One region of the Bacillus sp. Pc3 genome, then DNA from elsewhere that is predicted to be linked to it. Evidence: a T-box and tRNA genes for the amino acid it is inferred to sense, from the RefSeq annotation. Region 1 holds a T-box; the other regions hold tRNA genes.
What was found. The T-box of region 1 lies ahead of ileS (isoleucine--tRNA ligase). A T-box ahead of a tRNA ligase gene usually reads a tRNA of that ligase, here a tRNA-Ile.
Positions count from the first base shown of each region.

Region 1 (3,247 bases):
CGTTCTGAGTTATTTAATTTACATCTACTCGTTTGCCCTGATCATCTATATCTTTATGTCATGGGTGCCGAGTACGAGAGAAACGGCGGTCGGACGGTTTCTCGCAGCGATTTGCGAACCGTATTTAGAGCCGTTCAGAAGGATCATTCCGCCCATTGCCATGCTGGATATATCCCCGATTGTAGCGATTATCGTGCTTCGGTTTGCCACGACGGGACTTTGGGGCCTATACCGCATGATCGCAATGTATACTTGAATGCGACAGTTTGATACGGGCTTGGCACCAGCCAAGCCTCTTTACATAGAAAGGAAAGAACATGAGCGATATTTACCAGCACTTCAGACAAGACGAGCGGCCTTTTATTGATCAGGTGCTTGAATGGAAACAGATTGTCCTGGACCAGTATCGGATGAAGCTGACTGATTTCTTAGATCCCAGAGAACAGGTCATTGTAAAAGCCGTTATCGGCGACGCCTGCGGTCTTGCGTTTTTCGGAGGATATGACAGAGCTGAGCGCAAACGCGCGATTTTATACCCTGAATATATGGAACCTGAACAGGATGATTTTGAGCTTCGGGCTTTTGACGTTCAATACGCTGAAAAATTCGTCAGCATTGACCACCGCTCTCTTCTCGGATCATTAATGGGGATCGGCTTAAAGCGGCAGAAATACGGCGATCTGATTTTCTCAGAGGAAGCCGTGCAGCTGATCGTCTCCGGTGAAATCGCCGATTTTGTCAGCACTCAGCTGACCAAGGCGGGCAAAGCGCCGGTAAAGCTTGAGAAAATCGAGCTTTCCGCTCTTCACATTCCCGCTTCAGATGTCGAAATAAGGGATGACACGGTTTCTTCATTGCGTCTCGACGCCGTCTGCGCTTCAATGAGCAGGCAATCCCGTCAGAAAGCGCAGGCGCTTGTGAAAAACGGGCTCGTTAAGGTGAATTGGAAAGCCATTGAAGATCCGTCTTATCAGGTTGCTGAAGGGGACATGCTTTCGATTCGCGGCTTCGGACGATGCAGTTTGGCAAAAGTTGACGGAAAAACGAAAAAAGACAAATGGAAAGTTACATTTGAACGGCAAAAATGAGTCGTTTTTTCAGTTTTTTTCTCCATCTGTGCCGTATTTGTTTTATAATGTGAACTAGATAACCGTACTGAAATGTAAAAATGGAGGTGGCAATATGCCATTAACGCCGAATGATATCCATAACAAAACGTTTACAAAAGGTTTTCGCGGATATGATGAAGATGAAGTAAATGAATTTTTAATGCAGGTCAGAAAAGATTACGAAATCGCACTCCGTAAAAAAACGGAGCTTGAGGCGAAAGTGAACGAGCTGGACGAAAAAATCGGCCACTTTGCCAATATCGAAGAAACGCTGAATAAATCAATTCTCGTAGCCCAGGAAGCCGCAGAAGACGTAAAGCGCAACTCGCAGAAGGAAGCGAAGCTGATCGTCCGTGAAGCAGAAAAAAATGCCGATCGCATCATCAATGAGTCGCTTTCCAAATCAAGAAAAATCGCAATGGAAATTGAAGAGCTGAAAAAACAGTCTAAAGTCTTCAGAACACGTTTCCAAATGCTGATTGAAGCTCAGCTTGATCTTCTGAAAAATGACGATTGGGATCATCTCCTTGAGTATGAAGTCGACGCTGTATTTGAGGAAAAGGAATAAATTCTCTGATTATCTTGACATTTTCTTAGCTTGTCGAATATAATACGTTCATAAATTCAGATGAAAAAACGGTTGAAAGGGACAGTCATGTTTCCTTCAGGCCTTCATAGCGACCCGGAGATGGTGAGAGTCCGGGATGGCCGGAATCATGTAGATCAGCCCTTTAGTTTCCTTGCTGAACTCACAGTAGGTTAGGACGCTCATCACGTTACGATGCTCAAGAGGAAAAAGTGTATGCTTGCTTTTTCTAAAAGGGTGGTACCGCGAGATAAGCTTTCTCGTCCCTTATGGGATGAGAGGGCTTTTTTTTATTTTCTGAAAAATGTTGTGGAGGAATGAAAATGGATTACAAAGATACGCTGTTAATGCCAAAAACAGATTTTCCGATGCGCGGAAATCTGCCGAATCGTGAGCCGGACATGCAAAAAGACTGGGAGGAGCAGGACATTTACCGTCTTGTTCAAGAACGGACGAAAGACCGCCCGAAATTCGTATTGCATGACGGACCTCCTTATGCAAACGGAGACATCCACATGGGCCATGCCCTGAACAAAATCCTGAAAGACTTCATCGTCCGCTATAAGTCAATGAGCGGCTACAACGCACCGTACGTGCCGGGCTGGGATACGCACGGACTGCCGATTGAAACGGCGCTGACGAAAAACAAAAAGGTCAACCGCAAAGAAATGTCAGTAGCGGAATTCCGCAAACTATGTGAAGAGTACGCTTGGAAGCAAATCGAGGGACAGCGTGAGCAATTCAAACGTCTTGGTGTCCGCGGTGACTGGGAAAACCCATACGTGACATTAAAACCGGAATACGAAGCGCAGCAAATCCGCGTATTTGGTGAAATGGCAAAACGAGGCTACATTTACAAAGGCCTTAAACCGGTTAACTGGTCACCTTCAAGTGAGTCTGCTCTGGCTGAAGCCGAGATCGAATATCAAGACAAACGTTCAGCATCTATTTACGTCGCTTTTGGTGTAAAAGACGGAAAAGGCGTTCTTGAAAACGGCGAGCGCATCATCATTTGGACAACAACGCCTTGGACAATTCCGGCGAACCTCGGAATCTCAGTGCACCCTGATCTTGAGTACAGCGTGATTGCAGTAGGTGAAGACCGCTTTGTCGTAGCAAGTGCCTTAGTCGAAAGTGTTGCATCAGCATGCGGATTTGATCAGTATGAAGTGACAAGAACGGTCAAAGGAAAAGACCTTGAGAACATTATCGCTGAACACCCGCTATATGGCAGAGACTCTCTCGTTATGCTTGGTGAACACGTAACAACTGATGCCGGAACAGGCTGTGTTCATACAGCGCCAGGACATGGGGAAGATGACTTTATCATTGGCCAAAAATACGGTTTAGATGTGCTTTGCCCGGTCGATGAAAAAGGTGTAATGACAAGCGAAGCTCCTGGGTTTGAAGGCATGTTCTATGATGATGCAAACAAAGCGATCACACAGCAGCTCGATGAAAAAGGCGCACTTGTGAAGCTTGAATTCATTACTCACTCTTATCCGCATGATTGGAGAACAAAAAAACCAACCATTTTCAGAGCGACAGCGCA
Region 1 is NZ_CP010406.1:528,072-531,318, reverse strand. It holds gene SB24_RS02090 (YggT family protein) at 1-256, shown strand, start outside; gene SB24_RS02085 (YlmH family RNA-binding protein) at 318-1,088, shown strand; gene divIVA (septum site-determining protein DivIVA) at 1,183-1,677, shown strand; T-box leader at 1,740-1,966, shown strand; gene ileS (isoleucine--tRNA ligase) at 2,019-3,247, shown strand, end outside.

Region 2 (3,247 bases), 1.4 Mb from region 1:
CGACGATGCGTAGCCGACCTGAGAGGGTGATCGGCCACACTGGGACTGAGACACGGCCCAGACTCCTACGGGAGGCAGCAGTAGGGAATCTTCCGCAATGGACGAAAGTCTGACGGAGCAACGCCGCGTGAGTGATGAAGGTTTTCGGATCGTAAAGCTCTGTTGTTAGGGAAGAACAAGTGCCGTTCAAATAGGGCGGCACCTTGACGGTACCTAACCAGAAAGCCACGGCTAACTACGTGCCAGCAGCCGCGGTAATACGTAGGTGGCAAGCGTTGTCCGGAATTATTGGGCGTAAAGGGCTCGCAGGCGGTTTCTTAAGTCTGATGTGAAAGCCCCCGGCTCAACCGGGGAGGGTCATTGGAAACTGGGGAACTTGAGTGCAGAAGAGGAGAGTGGAATTCCACGTGTAGCGGTGAAATGCGTAGAGATGTGGAGGAACACCAGTGGCGAAGGCGACTCTCTGGTCTGTAACTGACGCTGAGGAGCGAAAGCGTGGGGAGCGAACAGGATTAGATACCCTGGTAGTCCACGCCGTAAACGATGAGTGCTAAGTGTTAGGGGGTTTCCGCCCCTTAGTGCTGCAGCTAACGCATTAAGCACTCCGCCTGGGGAGTACGGTCGCAAGACTGAAACTCAAAGGAATTGACGGGGGCCCGCACAAGCGGTGGAGCATGTGGTTTAATTCGAAGCAACGCGAAGAACCTTACCAGGTCTTGACATCCTCTGACAATCCTAGAGATAGGACGTCCCCTTCGGGGGCAGAGTGACAGGTGGTGCATGGTTGTCGTCAGCTCGTGTCGTGAGATGTTGGGTTAAGTCCCGCAACGAGCGCAACCCTTGATCTTAGTTGCCAGCATTCAGTTGGGCACTCTAAGGTGACTGCCGGTGACAAACCGGAGGAAGGTGGGGATGACGTCAAATCATCATGCCCCTTATGACCTGGGCTACACACGTGCTACAATGGACAGAACAAAGGGCAGCGAAACCGCGAGGTTAAGCCAATCCCACAAATCTGTTCTCAGTTCGGATCGCAGTCTGCAACTCGACTGCGTGAAGCTGGAATCGCTAGTAATCGCGGATCAGCATGCCGCGGTGAATACGTTCCCGGGCCTTGTACACACCGCCCGTCACACCACGAGAGTTTGTAACACCCGAAGTCGGTGAGGTAACCTTTATGGAGCCAGCCGCCGAAGGTGGGACAGATGATTGGGGTGAAGTCGTAACAAGGTAGCCGTATCGGAAGGTGCGGCTGGATCACCTCCTTTCTAAGGATTTTAACGGAATATAAGACCTTGGGTCTTATAAACAGAACGTTCCCTGTCTTGTTTAGTTTTGAAGGAACTTTGATTCTTTCATATGGTAGATGGGCCTGTAGCTCAGCTGGTTAGAGCGCACGCCTGATAAGCGTGAGGTCGGTGGTTCGAGTCCACTCAGGCCCACCATCTTTACCCAATACGGGGCCTTAGCTCAGCTGGGAGAGCATCTGCCTTACAAGCAGAGGGTCGGCGGTTCGAGCCCGTCATCCTCCACCATATTTGCCGGCCTAGCTCAATTGGTAGAGCAACTGACTTGTAATCAGTAGGTTGGGGGTTCAAGTCCTCTGGCCGGCACCATTTTTGGACAAGATAATAACATAAGTCTTTTAAAAAGAGCCATTAGCTCAGTTGGTAGAGCATCTGACTTTTAATCAGAGGGTCGAAGGTTCGAGTCCTTCATGGCTCACCATGTTACGCGGGTGTGGCGGAATTGGCAGACGCGCTAGACTTAGGATCTAGTGTCTTATGACGTGGGGGTTCAAGTCCCTTCACCCGCATTATACAGGATAGTTATCCTGTATGCGGAAGTAGTTCAGTGGTAGAACACCACCTTGCCAAGGTGGGGGTCGCGGGTTCGAATCCCGTCTTCCGCTCCAACTATACCATCCGCGCCGGGGTGGTGGAATTGGCAGACACACAGGACTTAAAATCCTGCGGTAGGTGACTACCGTGCCGGTTCAAGTCCGGCCCTCGGCATTCATTGTTATGCGCCCGTAGCTCAATTGGATAGAGCGTTTGACTACGGATCAAAAGGTTAGGGGTTCGACTCCTCTCGGGCGCGCCATAATATTTTTAAAAATCGGGAAGTAGCTCAGCTTGGTAGAGCACATGGTTTGGGACCATGGGGTCGCAGGTTCGAATCCTGTCTTCCCGACCACTTCGGGGCCTTAGCTCAGCTGGGAGAGCGCCTGCTTTGCACGCAGGAGGTCAGCGGTTCGATCCCGCTAGGCTCCACCATTTATAAAAAATATGTTGACTTTAAAAGAAACTTATTATATACTTAAAAAGTTGCTTGAGAAAGTGAACAAAATGATCTTTGAAAACTAAACAAGACAAAACGTACCTGTTAATTCAAAGTTTTAAATAAATCGCACAGCGATGTGCGTAGTCAGTCAAACTACTTTATCGGAGAGTTTGATCCTGGCTCAGGACGAACGCTGGCGGCGTGCCTAATACATGCAAGTCGAGCGGACAGATGGGAGCTTGCTCCCTGATGTTAGCGGCGGACGGGTGAGTAACACGTGGGTAACCTGCCTGTAAGACTGGGATAACTCCGGGAAACCGGGGCTAATACCGGATGGTTGTTTGAACCGCATGGTTCAGACATAAAAGGTGGCTTCGGCTACCACTTACAGATGGACCCGCGGCGCATTAGCTAGTTGGTGAGGTAACGGCTCACCAAGGCGACGATGCGTAGCCGACCTGAGAGGGTGATCGGCCACACTGGGACTGAGACACGGCCCAGACTCCTACGGGAGGCAGCAGTAGGGAATCTTCCGCAATGGACGAAAGTCTGACGGAGCAACGCCGCGTGAGTGATGAAGGTTTTCGGATCGTAAAGCTCTGTTGTTAGGGAAGAACAAGTGCCGTTCAAATAGGGCGGCACCTTGACGGTACCTAACCAGAAAGCCACGGCTAACTACGTGCCAGCAGCCGCGGTAATACGTAGGTGGCAAGCGTTGTCCGGAATTATTGGGCGTAAAGGGCTCGCAGGCGGTTTCTTAAGTCTGATGTGAAAGCCCCCGGCTCAACCGGGGAGGGTCATTGGAAACTGGGGAACTTGAGTGCAGAAGAGGAGAGTGGAATTCCACGTGTAGCGGTGAAATGCGTAGAGATGTGGAGGAACACCAGTGGCGAAGGCGACTCTCTGGTCTGTAACTGACGCTGAGGAGCGAAAGCGTGGGGAGCGAACAGGATTAGATACCCTG
Region 2 is NZ_CP010406.1:1,960,562-1,963,808, reverse strand. It holds rRNA gene SB24_RS09270 (16S ribosomal RNA) at 1-1,268, shown strand, start outside; tRNA gene SB24_RS09265 (tRNA-Ile) at 1,369-1,445, shown strand; tRNA gene SB24_RS09260 (tRNA-Val) at 1,460-1,535, shown strand; tRNA gene SB24_RS09255 (tRNA-Thr) at 1,541-1,616, shown strand; tRNA gene SB24_RS09250 (tRNA-Lys) at 1,653-1,728, shown strand; tRNA gene SB24_RS09245 (tRNA-Leu) at 1,735-1,816, shown strand; tRNA gene SB24_RS09240 (tRNA-Gly) at 1,841-1,915, shown strand; tRNA gene SB24_RS09235 (tRNA-Leu) at 1,930-2,015, shown strand; tRNA gene SB24_RS09230 (tRNA-Arg) at 2,027-2,103, shown strand; tRNA gene SB24_RS09225 (tRNA-Pro) at 2,120-2,196, shown strand; tRNA gene SB24_RS09220 (tRNA-Ala) at 2,201-2,276, shown strand; rRNA gene SB24_RS09215 (16S ribosomal RNA) at 2,442-3,247, shown strand, end outside.
Region 2: it encodes a tRNA-Ile, which carries the amino acid that the T-box ahead of ileS (isoleucine--tRNA ligase) is inferred to sense. The anticodon was not compared.

Region 3 (3,247 bases), 1.4 Mb from region 1:
AGCTTGACTGCGAGACCTACAAGTCGAGCAGGGACGAAAGTCGGGCTTAGTGATCCGGTGGTTCCGCATGGAAGGGCCATCGCTCAACGGATAAAAGCTACCCCGGGGATAACAGGCTTATCTCCCCCAAGAGTCCACATCGACGGGGAGGTTTGGCACCTCGATGTCGGCTCATCGCATCCTGGGGCTGTAGTCGGTCCCAAGGGTTGGGCTGTTCGCCCATTAAAGCGGTACGCGAGCTGGGTTCAGAACGTCGTGAGACAGTTCGGTCCCTATCCGTCGCGGGCGCAGGAAATTTGAGAGGAGCTGTCCTTAGTACGAGAGGACCGGGATGGACGCACCGCTGGTGTACCAGTTGTTCTGCCAAGGGCATCGCTGGGTAGCTATGTGCGGACGGGATAAGTGCTGAAAGCATCTAAGCATGAAGCCCCCCTCAAGATGAGATTTCCCATTCCGCAAGGAAGTAAGATCCCTGAAAGATGATCAGGTTGATAGGTCTGAGGTGGAAGTGTGGCGACACATGGAGCTGACAGATACTAATCGATCGAGGACTTAACCAATTTGAATGTATGCTTACTGTTATCTAGTTTTGAGAGAACACTCTCAATGGTTTGGTGGCGATAGCGAAGAGGTCACACCCGTTCCCATGCCGAACACGGAAGTTAAGCTCTTCAGCGCCGATGGTAGTCGGGGGTTTCCCCCTGTGAGAGTAGGACGCCGCCAAGCTATTACACGTAAGTGTAATATATGGAGGATTAGCTCAGCTGGGAGAGCATCTGCCTTACAAGCAGAGGGTCGGCGGTTCGAGCCCGTCATCCTCCACCATTCCTATCATACATAAGTTGGCGTATTAAGCCGGTGTAGCTCAATTGGTAGAGCAACTGACTTGTAATCAGTAGGTTGGGGGTTCAAGTCCTCTTGCCGGCACCACCTTTATATGTTATACTATATAAGTCTCTTGTAATAAGAGCCATTAGCTCAGTTGGTAGAGCATCTGACTTTTAATCAGAGGGTCGAAGGTTCGAGTCCTTCATGGCTCACCATGTTTTTCTTGCGGATGTGGCGGAATTGGCAGACGCGCTAGAATCAGGCTCTAGTGTCTTTACAGACGTGGGGGTTCAAGTCCCTTCATCCGCATTGCCAAACGCGGAAGTAGTTCAGTGGTAGAACATCACCTTGCCAAGGTGGGGGTCGCGGGTTCGAATCCCGTCTTCCGCTCCAACTATACTATATCATCCATGCCGGGGTGGTGGAATTGGCAGACACACAGGACTTAAAATCCTGCGGTAGGTGACTACCGTGCCGGTTCAAGTCCGGCCCTCGGCACTTATTGTTGCGCCCGTAGCTCAATTGGATAGAGCGTTTGACTACGGATCAAAAGGTTAGGGGTTCGACTCCTCTCGGGCGCGCCATACATACTTTTGAAAAACGGGAAGTAGCTCAGCTTGGTAGAGCACATGGTTTGGGACCATGGGGTCGCAGGTTCGAATCCTGTCTTCCCGACCATTTTGGGGCCTTAGCTCAGCTGGGAGAGCGCCTGCTTTGCACGCAGGAGGTCAGCGGTTCGATCCCGCTAGGCTCCACTTGATTTTAATTGTTTTTGGCGGTGTAGCTCAGCTGGCTAGAGCGTACGGTTCATACCCGTGAGGTCGGGGGTTCGATCCCCTCCGCCGCTACCATTGGACCTTTAGCTCAGTTGGTTAGAGCAGACGGCTCATAACCGTCCGGTCGTAGGTTCGAGTCCTACAAGGTCCACCACTTATACGGAGGAATACCCAAGTCTGGCTGAAGGGATCGGTCTTGAAAACCGACAGGGGTGTCAAAGCCCGCGGGGGTTCGAATCCCTCTTCCTCCGCCATATCTAATTTAATTATCATCGCGGGGTGGAGCAGTTCGGTAGCTCGTCGGGCTCATAACCCGAAGGTCGCAGGTTCAAATCCTGCCCCCGCAACCAAAAAAATGGTCCGGTAGTTCAGTTGGTTAGAATGCCTGCCTGTCACGCAGGAGGTCGCGGGTTCGAGTCCCGTCCGGACCGCCATTTATAAAAAGGCTCGGTAGCTCAGTTGGTAGAGCAACGGACTGAAAATCCGTGTGTCGGCGGTTCGATTCCGTCCCGAGCCACCATTTAATTTAATATTGTTTTGGCGGTTGTGGCGAAGTGGTTAACGCACCAGATTGTGGCTCTGGCACTCGTGGGTTCGATTCCCATCAATCGCCCCAAACAACATGCGGGTGTAGTTTAGTGGTAAAACCTCAGCCTTCCAAGCTGATGTCGTGGGTTCGATTCCCATCACCCGCTCCATTTTTATATTGTCATGGGCCTGTAGCTCAGCTGGTTAGAGCGCACGCCTGATAAGCGTGAGGTCGGTGGTTCGAGTCCACTCAGGCCCACCATGATGATTTTTCCACAGTAGCTCAGTGGTAGAGCTATCGGCTGTTAACCGATCGGTCGCAGGTTCGAATCCTGCCTGTGGAGCCATACGGAGAAGTACTCAAGTGGCTGAAGAGGCGCCCCTGCTAAGGGTGTAGGTCGTGTAAGCGGCGCGAGGGTTCAAATCCCTCCTTCTCCGCCATAAGGCCCGTTGGTCAAGCGGTTAAGACACCGCCCTTTCACGGCGGTAACACGGGTTCGAATCCCGTACGGGTCATTAAAAAAACCTTGCATACTATGCAAGGTTTTTTATTATGCGTTCATAGTGTAAATGGTAAAAGACAAGTATGTGGCAAAAGCGCTCCATAATAAATAAGGAACCAGAAGCCAGGCTGAAGCTTTACTGTATTTACCGGCAATGAGCAACAGAATGAGTGTTGTCACAGCCACAAGCAGGCAATCGATAGATGCAGCAAGCAAATTTTTCTGTGTGAATTGAAAATAGCTGAATCCTTGATTCACGATATAATTGATGAGAAGCATCACCCAAAAAGCTTTGGATTCTTTACATGAAAACTTTGCGTATATCAAGGCTGCTGAGAGCGAAATAAGCGCAAACAAAACCGCCCATATGATGCCGATCACTGATCCGCTCGGCGTCCAGTCAGGTTTTTGCAGCGCGTCATACCATTCCCGGTCGATGGGAAAGAGAACCCCCGCTAAAGAAAACAAGACATATGTAATGATAAATACAATAATCGCACCGATATACTTCTTTTTCATTTGTTCCCTCCGTCATTCAATGTCAATACGTTAGTTCCCTTTTTTGGAAAGATTAAACCTTTTAAAAGGTTTATGCATCATTAAGTGTATGAG
Region 3 is NZ_CP010406.1:3,079,954-3,083,200, forward strand. It holds rRNA gene SB24_RS14710 (23S ribosomal RNA) at 1-560, shown strand, start outside; rRNA gene rrf (5S ribosomal RNA) at 611-726, shown strand; tRNA gene SB24_RS14720 (tRNA-Val) at 750-825, shown strand; tRNA gene SB24_RS14725 (tRNA-Thr) at 855-930, shown strand; tRNA gene SB24_RS14730 (tRNA-Lys) at 968-1,043, shown strand; tRNA gene SB24_RS14735 (tRNA-Leu) at 1,054-1,137, shown strand; tRNA gene SB24_RS14740 (tRNA-Gly) at 1,147-1,221, shown strand; tRNA gene SB24_RS14745 (tRNA-Leu) at 1,241-1,326, shown strand; tRNA gene SB24_RS14750 (tRNA-Arg) at 1,336-1,412, shown strand; tRNA gene SB24_RS14755 (tRNA-Pro) at 1,430-1,506, shown strand; tRNA gene SB24_RS14760 (tRNA-Ala) at 1,511-1,583, shown strand; tRNA gene SB24_RS14765 (tRNA-Met) at 1,603-1,679, shown strand; tRNA gene SB24_RS14770 (tRNA-Ile) at 1,682-1,758, shown strand; tRNA gene SB24_RS14775 (tRNA-Ser) at 1,766-1,858, shown strand; tRNA gene SB24_RS14780 (tRNA-Met) at 1,878-1,954, shown strand; tRNA gene SB24_RS14785 (tRNA-Asp) at 1,962-2,038, shown strand; tRNA gene SB24_RS14790 (tRNA-Phe) at 2,049-2,124, shown strand; tRNA gene SB24_RS14795 (tRNA-His) at 2,145-2,220, shown strand; tRNA gene SB24_RS14800 (tRNA-Gly) at 2,229-2,302, shown strand; tRNA gene SB24_RS14805 (tRNA-Ile) at 2,318-2,394, shown strand; tRNA gene SB24_RS14810 (tRNA-Asn) at 2,405-2,479, shown strand; tRNA gene SB24_RS14815 (tRNA-Ser) at 2,483-2,573, shown strand; tRNA gene SB24_RS14820 (tRNA-Glu) at 2,577-2,648, shown strand; gene SB24_RS14825 (TspO/MBR family protein) at 2,684-3,154, opposite strand.
Region 3: it encodes a tRNA-Ile, which carries the amino acid that the T-box ahead of ileS (isoleucine--tRNA ligase) is inferred to sense. The anticodon was not compared.